2 linked regions of the Mumia flava genome follow. Each later gene encodes a partner of the first gene's protein in a complex. Links are inferred from orthologs where the notes say so. Each region holds a gene or a part of one and is shown in the gene's direction. Other genes may lie near its edges. The genes, in order: uvrB and CLV56_RS13295.

What was found.
Region 2: the proteins of uvrB (region 1) and CLV56_RS13295 are in contact, whole or in part, in a crystal structure (PDB 7EGT), measured with the Thermus thermophilus proteins. The link is inferred for Mumia flava from one-to-one orthologs. Residues at the interface, in WP_096411307.1 of Thermus thermophilus: Glu23, Leu25, Arg26, Asp27, Gly28, Glu29, Arg30, Phe31, Arg55, Glu326, Asp327, Phe328, Glu379, Ser382, Gln383, His398, Gly400, Arg401; in WP_096412145.1 of Thermus thermophilus: His654, Arg656, Phe657, Gln666, Asp668, Glu669, Lys680, Arg681, Leu682, Ser683, Lys685, Tyr686, Ala687.

Annotation. Positions count from the first base shown.
Region 1 is NZ_PGEZ01000002.1:264,920-272,616, reverse strand. The notes cover bases 1,470-4,465. They hold uvrB (excinuclease ABC subunit UvrB), read left to right. Parts: upstream 1,470-1,911; coding sequence 1,912-4,020; downstream 4,021-4,465. Other genes in these bases: CLV56_RS15465 (hypothetical protein), read right to left, coding at 3,977-4,465; CLV56_RS15475 (hypothetical protein), read left to right, coding at 1,470-1,843. In the rest of the region: CLV56_RS15485 (acetyl-CoA C-acetyltransferase), read left to right, coding at 1-291; CLV56_RS15480 (TetR/AcrR family transcriptional regulator), read right to left, coding at 364-1,071; more of CLV56_RS15475, read left to right, coding at 1,211-1,469; more of CLV56_RS15465, read right to left, coding at 4,466-5,068; CLV56_RS15460 (TerC family protein), read left to right, coding at 5,272-6,261; CLV56_RS15455 (hypothetical protein), read right to left, coding at 6,361-7,305. UniProt on the Escherichia coli protein: The UvrABC repair system catalyzes the recognition and processing of DNA lesions. A damage recognition complex composed of 2 UvrA and 2 UvrB subunits scans DNA for abnormalities.
Region 2 is NZ_PGEZ01000001.1:2,853,513-2,861,388, forward strand. Bases 2,586-5,760 are described here. They hold CLV56_RS13295 (UvrD-helicase domain-containing protein), read left to right. Parts: upstream 2,586-2,981; coding sequence 2,982-5,540; downstream 5,541-5,760. Other genes in these bases: CLV56_RS13290 (GntR family transcriptional regulator), read right to left, coding at 2,586-2,859; CLV56_RS21020 (M23 family metallopeptidase), read right to left, coding at 5,572-5,760. In the rest of the region: CLV56_RS13275 (ATP-binding protein), read left to right, coding at 1-672; CLV56_RS13280 (ABC transporter permease), read right to left, coding at 654-1,454; CLV56_RS13285 (daunorubicin resistance protein DrrA family ABC transporter ATP-binding protein), read right to left, coding at 1,451-2,437; more of CLV56_RS13290, read right to left, coding at 2,485-2,585; more of CLV56_RS21020, read right to left, coding at 5,761-6,774; CLV56_RS13305 (hypothetical protein), read left to right, coding at 6,955-7,233; CLV56_RS13310 (alpha/beta fold hydrolase), read right to left, coding at 7,211-7,876. UniProt on the Escherichia coli protein: A helicase with DNA-dependent ATPase activity. Unwinds DNA duplexes with 3'-5' polarity. Translocates on single-stranded DNA with 3'-5' polarity. Initiates unwinding more efficiently from a nicked substrate than double-stranded DNA.

The DNA of each region.
Region 1 (7,697 bases):
TACGAGGTCCACGAGGCGTTCGCGTCGCAGGTGCTCACGACGCTCAAGGCCTGGGAGGACCCGATCTTCTGCAAGGAGCGGCTCGGCCTGGACGCACCGCTCGGTCCGATCGACCGCAGCAGGCTCAACGTGGCGGGCTCGTCGCTCGCCGCGGGCCACCCCTTCGCCGCGACCGGCGGCCGGATCGTCGCGAACCTCGCGAAGCTGCTCGCCGAGAACGGCGGGGGGCGCGGCGTGATCTCCATCTGCGCCGCCGGCGGTCAGGGCGTCACGGCGATCCTGGAGCGCTGAGCCCGGCCGAGGCGGCGGGGGTCGCGGCACGCTGACGTGCCTGCGGTCCCCGCCGTCCCAGGTCCGGTCCGCTCAGGCGCGGTTGCCGACGGCCATCGCGTGCGCGGCGTCGATCGTGTACGACTTCACCAGGTCCCACGACGCCCGGCTGACGGTCGGGACGCCCGGGGCGCCCTCGCTGACCAGCAGCTGGTTGCGCGCGAACTGCAGCGCTCCGAGCGCCTGCGTGTAGGTCATGTTCGCGAGCATGTACGAGTCGGCCGTCCGGAAGTCGCCGGTCTTCTGGCCTGCCTCGATCACGTGCGCGAAGGCGCTCAAGGGTCCGAGCATGCCACGCCCGAGGCGCAGCATCGCACCCTCGGAGACGCTGGCGAGCAGCTCCTGGCCGGGCTTGCTCAGAAGGTCGAGGGCGCAGTCGACGAACGCGGGCTTCTCGTGACCCTCGTCGAGGAACGCCGAGGCCACCGCCTCCAGGCGCTCGTGCGGTGACTTCGACTCGTCGTCCGCCGCGCGCATCGCCTCGGCGATCTCGTCGAGATAGCCGACCAGCGTCAGCGCGAAGAGCTCCTCCTTGCCGGAGAAGTGGCGGTAGATGATCGCCCGGTTGATCCCGACGGCCTGGGCGATGTCCTCGATCTGTGCGTCGCGGACACCGACGGTGTCGAAGAGGTTCCGGGTCGCCCGGATGATGTCGTCCTCGCGTGCGCGGCGACGGGCTGCCGTGGCCCGGGCTCCGCGCAGCGCACGAGGCGCGCTCGTTTCAGCTTGCTGTTCTCCCACGCGTGCGAGTCTAGTTCCGACGGGCCCCGCGTGGGGGGACGGCGGCACTTCGCGCGCCGAAACAACGGCACCGTGCCCGGATCCGGCCCCGTCCGCGCTAGCGTAGGCCTCCCACGGTGTCGAGACAGGAGGCCTCCCGATGATCGTCGCCTCGGCGGTACGGCTGGTCGTCTGTGCTGCGCTCGGAGCCGTGGGGCTGGTCCTGGCTGCCGGTCCTGCTCCCGCGACCAGCTGCGCGGAGCAGACGGTCGGCGAGGGGATGGACGACGTCGACGCGGTCTTCGTGGCGACGGTGACGGGGACCGACGTCGGGGTGGTCACGATGGAGGCCACCGACGTGTACAAGGGCGAGGTCGGCCCGCTGGTCGCGGTCGAGGAGCCCGGAGCGATGCACGCGACCCCGCCGTTCGAGACCGGTCAGCAGTACGTCGTCTTCGCCGACGAGGGCGCCGGCGACGACGTGTTCACCCTCCCGCTGTGCAGCCTGACGGCGCCGGTCGACGACGCCCTGCTCGCCGAGGTGGAGGCGTCCTCGAGCGACTACGCCGCCTACCGCCCGACCGCGACGGCCGCCCCCACGACGTCGCGCCCGGGGCCGACGGTCGAGCCGACGGAGTCCGCCGCGACTCAGCCGGTGGCGGCCACGCCGCCGGCCGCCGGCGACGACTCGGTCGGTGGCTCGGCGTCGATGCTGGCCCTCGCGGGCGCCGTGCTCGCCGTCGGGCTGGTCGCCGCGGTGCCTCTGCTGCGCCGGCGTCGCGCTCGGGCCTGACCCTCCGTACGGCCCCGCCTCCCGTCGGCCCGCGGGAACTGTCACCGCCCCGGCGTAGGCTCGACGCCATGCGTTCGTTGAGCGATCTCCAGCGCCAGGTGGCGCCGTTGCGCGTCGTCTCCGACTACCAGCCCGCCGGCGACCAGCCGCGGGCGATCGAGGCCCTGGCCGAGCGCGTCGAGCGCGGCGACCAGGACACCGTGCTGCTCGGAGCCACGGGCACCGGCAAGACCGCCACGGTCGCCTGGCTGGCCGAGCGCGTGCAGCGCCCGATCCTCGTCCTGCAGCCCAACAAGACGCTCGCCGCACAGTTCGCCAACGAGCTGCGCCAGCTCTTCCCCGACAACGCCGTCGAGTACTTCGTCTCCTACTACGACTACTACCAGCCCGAGGCGTACGTCCCGCAGACGGACACGTACATCGAGAAGGACTCCTCGATCAACGACGAGGTCGAGCGGCTGCGCCACTCCGCGACCTGGAACCTCCTGACCCGCCGCGACGTGATCGTGGTCGCCACGGTCTCCTGCATCTACGGCCTCGGCTCCGCCGAGGAGTACATGAACCGCATGATCCACCTCCAGGTCGGCTCGGAGCTGGACCGGGAGGCCCTGCTCCGCACGCTGGTGACGGCTCAGTACTCCCGCAACGACCTCGCCGCGACCCGCGGGACCTTCCGGGTGCGCGGCGACACCCTCGAGATCTTCCCGGTCTACCAGGAGCTCGCCGTGCGGGTGGAGTTCTTCGGTGACGAGATCGAGCGGTTGATGACGCTGCATCCGCTGACCGGCGAGGTCCTCAGCGACGAGCGCGAGCTGTACGTCGGCGCGGCCACGCACTACACGGTCGGTCCCGAGCGGCTCGAGACCGCCGTGCGCGGGATCGAGACCGAGCTGACGGAGCGGCTCGCCGAGCTGGAGGGCCAGGGCAAGCTGCTGGAGGCGCAGCGCCTGCGGATGCGCACGACGTACGACATCGAGATGATCCGCCAGGTCGGGACCTGCTCCGGGATCGAGAACTACTCGCTCCACATGGACGGCCGCGAGCGCGGCTCCGCACCGAATTGCCTGCTCGACTACTTCCCCGAGGACTTCGTGCTGGTGGTCGACGAGTCGCACGTCACCGTCCCCCAGGTCGGCGGGATGTACGAGGGCGACATGTCCCGCAAGCGGACGCTCGTCGAGCACGGCTTCCGGCTGCCGTCGGCGATGGACAACCGGCCGCTGAAGTGGGAGGAGTTCCTCCAGCGGATCGGCCAGACGGTCTACCTGTCGGCGACGCCGGGGCCGTACGAGATGTCGAAGGTCGACGACGAGCACCCGGTGGTCGAGCAGATCATCCGACCGACCGGGCTGGTCGACCCCGAGGTGATCGTGAAGCCGACGAAGGGCCAGATCGACGACCTGATCGACGCGATCCGCGGCCGCGTCGACAAGAACGAGCGCGTCCTCGTCACCACGCTGACGAAGAAGATGGCCGAGGACCTGACGGACTACCTGCTCGAGGCCGGGATCCGGACCCGCTACCTCCACAGCGAGGTCGACACGCTGCGACGTGTGGAGCTGTTGAGCGAGCTGCGGATGGGGGAGTTCGACGTCCTCGTCGGGATCAACCTGCTCCGTGAGGGCCTCGACCTGCCGGAGGTGAGCCTGGTCGCGATCCTCGATGCCGACAAGGAGGGCTTCCTGCGGTCCGGCCGGTCCCTGATCCAGACCATCGGGCGCGCCGCCCGCAACGTCTCGGGCCAGGTCGTGATGTACGCCGACACGATCACTCCGTCCATGGAGCAGGCGATCGACGAGACCAACCGGCGACGCGAGGCCCAGATGGCGTTCAACACCGAGAACGGCATCAACCCGACGCCGCTGCGCAAGAAGATCGCGGACATCACGGACATGCTCGCGCGCGAGGACGCGGACCTCGAGCAGCTGGTCGGATCGGGGCGGGCACAGTCGCGCGGCAAGTCGCCGGTGCCGCTCGTGGGTGCGTCCGGCGACGGGTCTGCCGTCGACACGTCGTCGATGGCGGCATCCGAGCTCGCCGAGCTGATCCAGCAGCTCAACGCCCAGATGCACGCGGCCGCGGAGGAGCTCCAGTTCGAGGTCGCTGCGCGCCTGCGCGACGAGGTCGGGGACCTCAAGAAGGAGCTGCGTCAGATGCAGGCGGCCGGGGCGGGCTGATCCCGGCCGCGGGGAGCGCGATCCGCACCAGCCGGCGCGATCCGGGCCACTCGGTGGGGGTCCACACGGTGTCGTCGGCGTCGAGGGTGAGATCCTCGGGTCCGGTCGGCAGCAGGCCCCGGTGGCGCGCCCAGTCCTCGAAGGGCCCGACGAGCAGGTCGCCGGGGTTTCCGCGCCCCTGGCTGGTCGACAGCGCCCACCGGCTGCTGGAGATCACGGCCCCCTGCATCCGCGGGACACCGACGTCGCGGAGGTCGTGCGGACGAGCGACACCGTCATGACCGACGACCGGGAGATGCCGGTCGGGGTCCAGCCGGTAGCGCCACAGGCGTTGCGACTGGCCGACCCGGCCGTACTCCCCGCACACGAGCCACCGTCCGTCGGCGTCGTCGGCCAGCGAGAGGAACGACGTGCGCAGGCGGCTGCCGTGATCGCGCCCGACCGCTTCGAGGCGGCCGACCGAGACGAGGACGTGCTCGTAGGCGAGCCGGTCGGCGGCACGCATCGTCCCGCGCGCGACCCGGATCAGGTGGGTCCACGCGAACACGTCGACGCCGTGGCGGGTCGACGCCACGTACAGGTACGGGCCGACCCATGCGAGCCCACCGGCGTGCGTCGCCACCGGGAGCAGTCGCGCGGCCGTGCGGCCGGCGACCGTGACCGGACGTGCGAGCAGCACATGCCCGTAGGCGAGCGAGTCACGGTCCACGACGGAGACCCGCGCGCCGTCGCGGCGGGCGCGGCCCGGCGCGTACCACCCGACGAGCAGGTGGGCGCCGGTCGGTGGCCGAGCCCGGGCCTCGCAGGCGCCGGGCTCGTGCGACCCCGTCACACCCTGGGGATACCAGCCGGGGGTCGTGTCGTCGTGCGGCTCCCAGGCTAGGGTCTCGACGGCTGCCTCGGAGGACGAGGCCACGCGGCGCATCCGCCACACCGCACGGCGTGTGACCTCGTCGAGCGTCACGACCGTGACGTGGCGCTCGGTGATGCGGTCCAGGCGCGGTGGACTGAGGACGATGCGCAGCCCTGGACCCGCGCTGCTGACCACCTCCGGAGCGTACCGCCGGACGCTGTGGCTCGCTCTGGCAGAATGACCGGCGGAGGGGAGTATTCCTTTCGTCGCCCCGTCGTCATCACGACCGGCCGCGCTGCGGTCGCGTCCGGCCGGGTGAGCCGCGGGCCGGGTCGTGCTGCGCGGCGGAAGAGACCTCCGCGTCAGATGGACCGATCCGACCGGAGGAACCTCACCGCATGAACGTCACACCGCTGGAGTGGTGGATCACGATCGGCGTGACCGTCGCCGTCCTGCTCTTCGACGTGATCATCATCGCCCGCCGCCCGCACGAGCCGTCGATGAAGGAGGCCGGGCTCGCGCTCTCGGTCTACATCGGCCTCGCGGTGGCGTTCGGGATCTGGGTGTCGTCCTTCCACGGCGGCCAGTACGGCCTCGAGTTCTTCACCGGCTGGCTGACCGAGTACAGCCTGTCGGTCGACAACCTGTTCATCTTCATCATCATCATGGCGAGCTTCAAGGTGCCAAGGGTGTATCAGCAGGAAGCCTTGATGATCGGCATCATCCTGGCGCTGATCTTCCGCGGGATCTTCATCGCGCTCGGGGCGGCCGCGATCAACCAGTTCAGCTGGATCTTCTACATCTTCGGGCTGTTCCTGGTCTACACGGCCTACGGCCTGGTGAAGAGCTACCGGGCTCATGACGAGGACGATGCCGGCGACAACGCCGTGGTGCGGTTCGCGGAGCGGCACTTCGCCGTCACCGAGGAGTACCACGGCATGAAGATGCTGGTGAACATCGACGGGAAGCGCTTCCTGACGCCGATGTTCCTCGTCATCCTCGCTCTCGGGTCGACCGACCTGCTGTTCGCGCTGGACTCGATCCCGGCGATCTACGGCATCACCCAGGAGCCGTACCTCGTCCTGACCGCGAACATCTTCGCGCTGATGGGCCTGCGGCAGCTGTACTTCCTGCTCGGCGGGCTGCTCCAGCGCCTCGTGTACCTGTCGATCGGGCTCGCGATCATCCTGGCGTTCATCGGGGTCAAGCTGGTCCTGCACGCGCTGCACACGAACGAGCTGCCGTTCATCAACGGCGGCGAGCACGTGGACGTGCCCGAGGTCCCGACCCTGCTCAGTCTCGCGGTCATCATCGTCGTCCTCGGCATCACCGCGGTCGCCAGCCTGTGGAAGACGCGCGACGAGGACCGGCGCCAGACCCTGGGCTGACCGCGCAGGCGCTGTGCCGCCCGGGCGGTGAGCTGGTTCCCACGACGTGACGTCGCGTGGGAACCAGCTCACCGCCGGCCGGGTCGCGTGGGAACCAGCTCACCGCCGGCGGTAGTGCGCACCCGGGATCGGGGCGAAGAGGTTGCGCCACCGTGCCCCGAACTTCGGCCGCGGCCCGTCGTACCCGCGCTCGACGAGGGCCCGGTAGACCCGCAGGACGGTCGCTCGCGGCTGCGAGAACCGCGCATTCGTGATCTGGACGTACGCCACGTGGTGGTCGCGGAACCCCTCGTACCGACTGATGTCCGTGCCGAACTGCTCCGGCGACTCGGCGTGCTGACGTCCCTCGTACTCGACGACGAGCAGCCAGCGGCGATAGAGGAGGTCGACGCACCCGAGTCTGCGGTCGTCGACGACGAGGTCGACGTTGCACTCGGGCTTCGGCAGGCCCGCCACCACGAGGCACGCCCTCAGCTTCGATTCCCGGGGTGAGCGGGCCCTCGGGTCGAGCAGGCGTACGACCTCGAGGGCGCGTTCGGCCCCGGGCCGCCAGGCGTCCTCGGTCGCGAGCTCGACGATCTCGGGCACGGAGGCGTGGCCGTGGCGCACGAGCCAGTCGCCGAGGGCGATTAGATCGATCATCGCCTCGTGCGCACAGCACCCGACGAACGCCGCGGCAGGCGTGACTCCGATGTCGTCGCACGGCGGCAGCCGGAGTGTCCGGTGCACGAGGATGCCGTCGATGTCGACGTGGTGGTCACGCTCCAGGACGAAGCAGATCGGGCGGAACGGCAGGTCGTCGTAGCCGAGCGCGACCATCCGCGCCGCGTCGGTCAGGTGGGCGTCATCGGGGACGGCGAGCGACGCAGCTGTGATCCAGTCCAGCAGGGTCATCCCGTGGTCGCGCAGCACCCACACCTCGGGGAAGACCCGACGGAACCGTTGGCCGTGCAGGACCTTCTTCGAGAGCCGGGCTTCGCGGGCCTGTCGGTACGAGAACGGGCCGTCGGAGAGGCAGGGCGGGACCGGCGTCGGGGCTGGCATGGGTCCATTCCAGGCGCAGGCGGCATCCGGTGTGGACCGTCGGAGCCGTGACTGTGGACAACCGCCCAACACCAGCAGCGTGTGGACCAACGCAGGTGCGGGCGGCGAGTCGTACGGCCGTCGGTGAGCTGGTTCCCACGCGACCGGGTTGGGTGGGAACCAGCTCACCTCCGCCGGGACCGCGTGGGAACCCACTCACCTCCGCCGCGACCGGGTGGGAACCAGCTCACCGCCCACCCGGGCCGTACGCCGGCCGGACCGCGTGCTCCGCACCGACACGCGGCACGTGAGATGTCCGATGTGACGGGTTTGGCTTGATTCGGGTGCTTACCCTGGCGGAGGTTCGTTCGACCACGCCGAGTCCCGCTCGGGCCGGACGCACCGTCTCTGCA
Region 2 (7,876 bases), on another replicon or contig:
GTGGCGGCCGGCCCCGAGGACACCGACCGGCTCCGGGCGGAGCTCGCGACGATCGCAGCCGACGCTCGCCACCAGGGCCGCCCGGACGCTGCGCGGTACGTCGGCGTCGCGGAGGTGGACCTCGAACGACGTCTCGGGGACACGGAGGCCGCCGAGCGCGCGGCTGCCCGGCTGCTCGAGGCGCTCGGCCCGTCCCGGATGCCCGGGGCGCCGCAGGTCCGGGCGATCGCGCTGCTGTCGACCGCCCTGGTCCTGCTGCGTCGCGACCCCGCCGCCGCACGGACTCAGCTGGCCGAGGCCGCCGCCGCAGCCCGGGACGTACGGGACATGCCGGTGGTCGCGATGGTCGGGGTCGGGCACGCCTGGCTGGCCGAGCGGCTCGGCGACGACGTGCTGGCCGCGCGGCGGCTCGGTGCGGCCGACGCGGTCCGAGGCGGGCCCGACGCGGCGAACCGCGATGCGAGCGATCTCGAGCAGCGGCTACGGGCCCGGATGGGGGACGCCGCGTACGACACCGCGTACGGCACGGGTCGGGCGCTGCGGCGGACCGCGGCACTGGCGCTCGCCAGCCCGGTACCCGCGGACGGCCCAGGTGCGGGGCCGGACAGGACCGAGGTCGACGAGGCCGGTGGGGCCGCGGACCCCACCGACGCTCAGGCCTTTCGCCGGTAGGCGCCGACCGCCAGCGGCGCGAACACCGCCATGATCAGAGCCGCACCACCGAGCGAGACCGCGATGTCGGAGACGGCGGCGCCGCCGGTGAAGAGGCCGCGCACGGCATCGGTGAGGCTGCTGAGCGGGTTGACGTTCACGAAGGCCTGGAGCCATCCCGGCAGAGTGTCGGGGTCCACGAACATGCTCGAGCCGAACGTCAGCGGGAACAGGACCAGGAACGCGATCCCCTGCACCGCGCCGGACTGGCGGACGATCATCCCCAGGAACACCGACACCCAGCACAGCGCCCACGCGAACAGCAGGACGAGCAGCATCCCGGCGACCACGGAGGCCGGGTTGGTGTCGGCGCGGAAGCCGATCACGTACCCGAATGCGAGGGTCACGACGATCGACGTGCTGTAGCGGACGCCTTCGGCGAGGACCGCGCCGACCAGGGGAGCGGAGCGTGGGATGGGCAGGGAGCGGAAGCGGTCGAACAGGCCTTCCTTGATGTCGTCGTTCATGTTGACGCCGATGCTCACGGTGCTGAGCAGCACCGTCTGCACCATCAGACCCGGGAGGACGAACTGCAGGTAGTCGTGGGTCGAGCCACTGATCGCGCCGCCGAACAGATAGACGAACACGAGCGTGAACAGGATCGGCTGGAGCGTGACGTCGATCAGCTGCTCGGGCGTGCGCACGATCGTGGAGATCGAGCGGCGGGCCAGCACGAGGCCGTGCCGGACCAGGGGGAGCGGTCGGGGCGCGGTGCGGCCCGGAACGGCGGTGAGGGTGGTCATCGGACCAGCTCCTTGTCGTGGGGTTCGGTCGGTGCTTCCGCGGTGGCGCCGGGCGCGCCGTGGCCGGTGAGGGCGAAGAAGACCTCGTCCAGGTCGGGCAGCGCGAGCCGCAGCTCGGAGACCGCCACGTGGTGCTCGTCGAGGGTGCGGACCACCGTGGGGAGGGTCGCGTCGTCGACGACGGGCACGGCGACGACACCCGTGCCGATCTCCTCCGCGCTCCGGCCCGCGACCCGCTCGAGCGCCTCGGTGACGGCCGGCAGGTCGGACGGGTTCGCCGGCCGGACCTGGAGGGTGCGGCCGCCGACGAGCGACTTGAGCTCGTGCGGGGTGCCCTGCGCGATCACGCGGCCCCGGTCGATCACGGTGATGGCGTCGGCGAGCGCGTCGGCCTCCTCGAGGTACTGCGTGGTGAGGAGCACCGTGGTGCCGGCACGGGTCAGGTCGCGCACGATCTCCCACATGTCCTCGCGCTTGCTCGGGTCGAGCCCGGTGGTGGGTTCGTCGAGATAGATCACCTGTGGACGGCCGACGAGGCTCGCCGCGAGGTCGAGGCGGCGTCGCATGCCGCCCGAGTACGTCCGGGCGCGGCGCCCGGCGGCCTCGGTGAGCCCGAACTGCTCGAGCAGCTCGTCGGCCCTCGCCTGCGCGTCACGGCGGCTCAGGTCCAGCAGCCGGCCGAACAGCACGAGGTTCTCGCGACCCGACAGCTGCTCGTCGACCGATGCGTACTGCCCGGTGAGCCCGATCGAGCGGCGGACCCCGTCCGGGTCCCGGGCGACGTCGTGACCGGCCACCGAGGCGCGGCCGGCGTCGGCGCGCAGCAGGGTGGCCAGGATGCGGACGGCGGTCGTCTTGCCGGCGCCGTTGGGGCCGAGCACCCCGAGCACGGTGCCCTCGGGAACCAGCAGGTCGACGCCGTCGAGAGCAGTGGTGTCGCCGAACCTCTTGACGAGACCTTCGGCTTCGATCGCGTGTGTCATGCCTCCACGGTCGCGACCGGTGCTGTCAAGGTGCTGTCAGCGGCCTGTCAGTCCCACAGGTCGCCGACGAGGCGCTGGGCCTCCGTCCGTCCGAGGCCGAGGCGGCGGACGTCGGCGACGTAGTCCCGTGCGGCCCGTCGCGCAGCCTGCGCGGCGTCGCCCTCGAGGACAGCGCTGCGCACGTAGGTCCCGCGCCGGCCGCGGGTCTCGATCACGGCGTCGGCCTCGAGCGCGCGGTAGGCCTTGGCGACGGTGTTCACGGCCAGCCCCAGCTCGTCGGCGAGCCCACGGACGGTCGGCAGGCGCGACCCGCCGGGGAGGGACCCGGTCGCCACGGCCGCAGCCACCCGGCGGCGGACCTGCTCGTACGGCGGCTCGTCGTCGGTCGGGTCGACGACCAGTCCGGGGATCGACGACGTCACGGTGCCTCCTCGACCACTCGCTCGGAGCACCAGCGTACGGCCCCGGGGTGCCGGAGCCTTCTCCATCGTCCGGCGGTGCGGGGCCCGCGGTGTCGGGCCCCGGTCGTAGGCTGGGACCCACGATGAGCCTTCCGTTCCCCGTGCCCTCCGACCGTGCCTCCGACGCTGCCCGCGACCGTTCGAGAGGAGCCTCGGATCCGGCGGCGCCGTCGCACGCGCGACTCAGCGACGAGGAGATCGAGGCGAAGCGCGCGGCCGAGGCGGAGCGCCTCCTGGCCGGCCTGAACGATCCCCAGCGCGAGGCCGTCACACACACCGGGGGCCCGCTGCTCGTCGTCGCCGGTGCCGGTTCGGGCAAGACCCGGGTGCTCACCCGGCGGATCGCCTGGATGATCTCCCAGTACCGCGTGCACCCCGGCTCGATCCTCGCGATCACCTTCACCAACAAGGCGGCGGCCGAGATGCGCTCGCGGGTCGCCGAGTTCGTGGGCGGACGCTCGAGGCTGATGTGGGTGAGCACGTTCCACTCCGCGTGCGTGCGGATCCTGCGCAAGGAGGCCCAGCGCTTCGGCTACACCTCCACGTTCACGATCTACGACGCAGCCGACTCCAAGCGCCTGATGACGCAGGTGTGCCGGGACTTGGAGCTGGACCCCAAGCGGTTCGCGCCGCGCTCGGTGCTCGCCTGGGTGTCCAACCTCAAGAACGAGCTCGTCGATCACGAGACCGCGGTGGCGAAGGCCGCGAACGACTCCGAGCGGACCTACGCCGCGGCGTACGCGACGTACCAGGAGCGGTTGAAGGCATCGAACTCGATGGACTTCGACGACCTGATCATGACGACGGTCCACCTGCTCCAGGCGTTCCCCGACGTCGCCGACGTGTACCGGCGGCGGTTCCGTCACGTCCTCGTCGACGAGTACCAGGACACCAACCACGCCCAGTACGTCCTGATCCGCGAGCTGTGCAACGAGCCGGACTCCGACCTGCTCGTCGTCGGCGACTCCGACCAGTCGATCTACGCCTTCCGCGGCGCGAACATCCGCAACATCCTCGAGTTCGAGGCCGACTTCCCGTCCGCACGCACGATCCTGCTCGAGCAGAACTACCGCTCCACGCAGCACATCCTCGACGCCGCGAACGCCGTGATCTCCCGCAACGAGGGCCGCAAGAAGAAGAACCTCTGGTCCGCTGCCGGCAAGGGGGAGCTCGTGACCGGCTACGTCGCCGACGACGAGCACGCCGAGGCCCAGTACGTCGCCGACGAGGTCGACCGGCTCACCGACGAGGGTGAGGCGAAGCCCGGCGACGTCGCGGTGTTCTACCGGACGAACGCCCAGTCCCGTGTGTTCGAGGAGGTGTTCATCCGCGTCGGCCTCCCGTACCGCGTCGTCGGGGGCGTGCGCTTCTACGAGCGCAAGGAGATCAAGGACGCGATCGCGTACCTCCGGGTGCTGGTCAACCCCGCGGACTCGGTGTCGCTGCGCCGGATCCTCAACACCCCGAAGCGCGGGATCGGTGACCGCGCGGAGGCCTGCGTGGCGGCGTACGCCGACCGTCAGCGGATCACGTTCTGGGAGGGTCTGCAGCAGGCCGAGGAGGCGCCCGGGATCGCGACGCGCTCCCTGAACCAGGTCCGCGGCTTCGTCGAGGTGGTCTCCGGGCTGCAGGACATGGTCGCCGCGGGAGAGCCCGTCGACGCGGTGCTCGAGGCCACGCTGGCGCGGTCGGGCTACCTCGACGAGCTCGAGCACAGCACCGATCCGCAGGACGAGGCCCGTACGGAGAACCTCGCCGAGCTCGTCGCCGTGGCGCGTGAGTTCGTCTCCGACGCGGCGACGCTCGCGGACCTTCCGGCCTCCGACACCCCCGCTGGTCGAGGCGCGAGCGAGGTCTCGTCTCCCGGTGGTCGAGGCGCGAGCGAGGCCGCGTCTCCCGGTGGTCGAGGCGCGAGCGAGGCCTCGTCTCCCGGTGGTCGAGGCGCGAGCGGAGCGAGCGATCGAGACCCCGCGCCGGTCGAGCCTGCCGAGACCTCCGACGACGTTCTCGAGCCGGGCTCGGTCGCGTCCTTCCTCGAGCGCGTCTCGCTGGTCGCCGACGCCGACTCGATCCCCGACTCCGGCGACGGGATGGTCACGCTGATGACGCTGCACACCGCGAAGGGGCTGGAGTTCCCGGTGGTGTTCCTGACCGGCCTCGAGGAGGCGGTCTTTCCCCACATGCGGTCGCTCGGCGATCCGAAGGAGCTCGAGGAGGAGCGCCGGATCGCGTACGTCGGGCTGACGCGCGCGGAGCAGCGGCTCTATCTCACCCGGGCCCTGGTCCGTTCGGCCTGGGGAGCGCCGTCGCACAATCCGCCGTCCCGCTTCCTTTCCGAGATCCCCACCGACCTGGTCGACTGGAAGCGCACCGAGGCCGACACGACGACCTGGTCGGGCGGGTACGCCCCGCCGTCGCGTCGTTCCGCGCCGATGCGTGCCGCCTCGGCCGACCAGGCCAGCCGGGCGAAGCGTGACGTGCCGAGCCTGAGTCCCGGCGACCGGGTCACGCACGACACCTTCGGCCTCGGCACGGTGGTGGCGTTGGAGGGTGCGGGGGACCGCGCGGTCGCGTCGATCGACTTCGGTTCGGAGGGCGTGAAGCGTCTGCTCCTCCGCTACGCGCCCGTCGACAAGATCTGACGCGACTCGCGGGCCCGCCGCGAGTGACTCGTCAGGGGAAGACGTGGTGCTCGTGCAGCGCCGGCAGGGGGTCGACCGGAGTGTCGGCGGTCGGCCGTACCTCGAGGTGGAGGTGCGGGCCGGTCGTGTTGCCGGTCGAGCCGACCGTCCCGATGGTCTGACCCGGCTCGACGGACTCGCCGACGCTGACCGAGATCGACGACTGGTGGCAGTACCAGATCTCCGTGCCGTCCTCGAGCGTGAGGACGGTCTTGTTGCCGTACGCGCCGTCGTAGCCGGTCTCGGTGATCGTGCCGCGCGCGATCGCGACCAGCGGCGTGCCCGACGGTGCGGCGAAATCGAGCCCCGTGTGGACGGTCGACCACAGCGAGCTGGACTGGCCGAAGCGTGCCGTGAGGCGGTAGCCCGTCAGCGGGATCACCCACTGGTTGCGCTCGATCTGCTCGGAGCGGTGCTCGGCCTTCGCGGCGAGCTGCTCGAGCGACGCCTGCAGCTGCTCCGCCTGGGCCTCGACCTGCTTGTCCAGCATGGCCCGGTCGAAGTCACGGGTGACGTCGGGGTTGTTCGGGTCGTACCGCTTCGACGCCGCGCCGTCCACGCTGGCCGACAGGGCCTGGTAGTCGACCGCCTCGATCACGGGCGGCTTCGCCGAGGACAGGGCGACGGCGCCGACACCGGCGATCACCAGCGCCGCGGCGCCGACCAGCGCCGGGGCGGGGAGCCGTCGGCGGGTGCGGACGCGGGTCGAGCGCGAGCCGGGCGGGACCGGCCGTCGGCTCGAGCGGCTCTCACCGGAACGGCGCTCGGTCACGGTCGTGCGGGGGCCGACGGCGTCGATCTGCGTCGTCGCGTCGGACGGGATCGGGGGGAGCTCGGCGGCCCGCTTGCCGCGGTAGGCGGACGAGCCGGGAGCCGGAGACTGCGCCGGCTCGGTCGGGGTGTCCCGCAGGGCCGCGCGGTACGGGGAGGCGGGGGCCTCGGACCACGACGCGCTCGACCGGGAGGTCCCGCGCTCGGGCGGGGTGGCGCCGGAGGGGCGTACGGAGCCCTGGTCGGCCTCGGACGTGCGCTCCGCACGGGGCTCGTCCTGGGGCTTCCCTGCGCTGCGACGGCCGATCGATCCGGTCTCGTCTGCGGAGGTCGCCGGGCGAGAGAAGCGCTTCCTCGGCTTCTCGGCGCGGCGCTTCGGCGCAGGGCGCGACGTCACGAGCTGGACCTCCGTGGGGGTGGACAACGACTGCCGACCCTAACGGATGCGCCCCCGTTTCCGAAGGAGTGGCATTCCGACAAGGGTGCTGGATGTTGGGCGCGTGGTCAAGGTCCTCGGGAAATCCGCTGGCATGATCGGAAGGGAACGAGAAGATGTGACCTTCACGACAAGTTGGACAAATCAGAGTGACAAGTAGGTAACAACGTGCGCATCGCTCTTCACGGCCCGCTCGATCAGGTGGCAACGTACGCGCGCGCCTCGCGCGACGACGGCCACGAGGTCGTGCTCGTCGGTGCGCTCGAGACCGCCGAGGCGCTCGCTGCGGTGGCCGTCCAGGAGGACGTCGACGTCGTCGCGCTCGCCGGTACGGGCGGGGGCCCGGGCGCCGACGCTGTCAGGGCGGCCCTCGACGCGCTCGGCGCCGAGGACGTCGCCGTGCTCGACCTGAGCACCGACCCGCTCAAGCCGCCACGCGGCGCCTGATCACCTCGGCGGTCCGCTCCGGGTGCGTCCAGACCATCCAGTGACCGGCGTCGACGTCGACCCGGTCGAGCTCGGGCACGCGGCGCGGGAGGTCCTCGTACAGCTCCGGCGACAGGAAGTCGTCGCGGGTCGGCACGACGAGGGTGACCGGCACGTCGGTCGGCTCCGGAGCGAGCCCCCCGAGCTGCCGGAACGCGTTGGCGCGGTAGAGGTTGACGCCGTTCGAGGCGTTGCGCGCCAGATCGGGCCCCCACGGGTCCCCGCCGTACCGGTCGAAGCGCTGGCTGCGCCGGAGCACGCTGCGGATCGTCTCCGAGGCCCGGTCGAACCCGGCCTCGGGCAGCCGCGGCACCTGGAACGCCCCGACGTACCACGACTTCGCCAGCTGCCGGCACAGCACGCCGAGCCGGCGGTCGCGCCACGCGGCCCGCAGGAACCCGCCGTACAGCCGCAGGTCCGGACCGCTGATCGACGTGAAGGACGCCAGCCTCCCCGTCAGGCGCGGGTCCTCCGCGGCGGCGAAGACCCCGGCCCAGAGCTGGACCGAGCCCCAGTCGTGCCCGACCAGGTGCACGGGCTCGCCGTCCGGTCGTACGGCGTCGATGACGGCGGCGAGATCGTCGACCAGGCGCTCGATCCGATA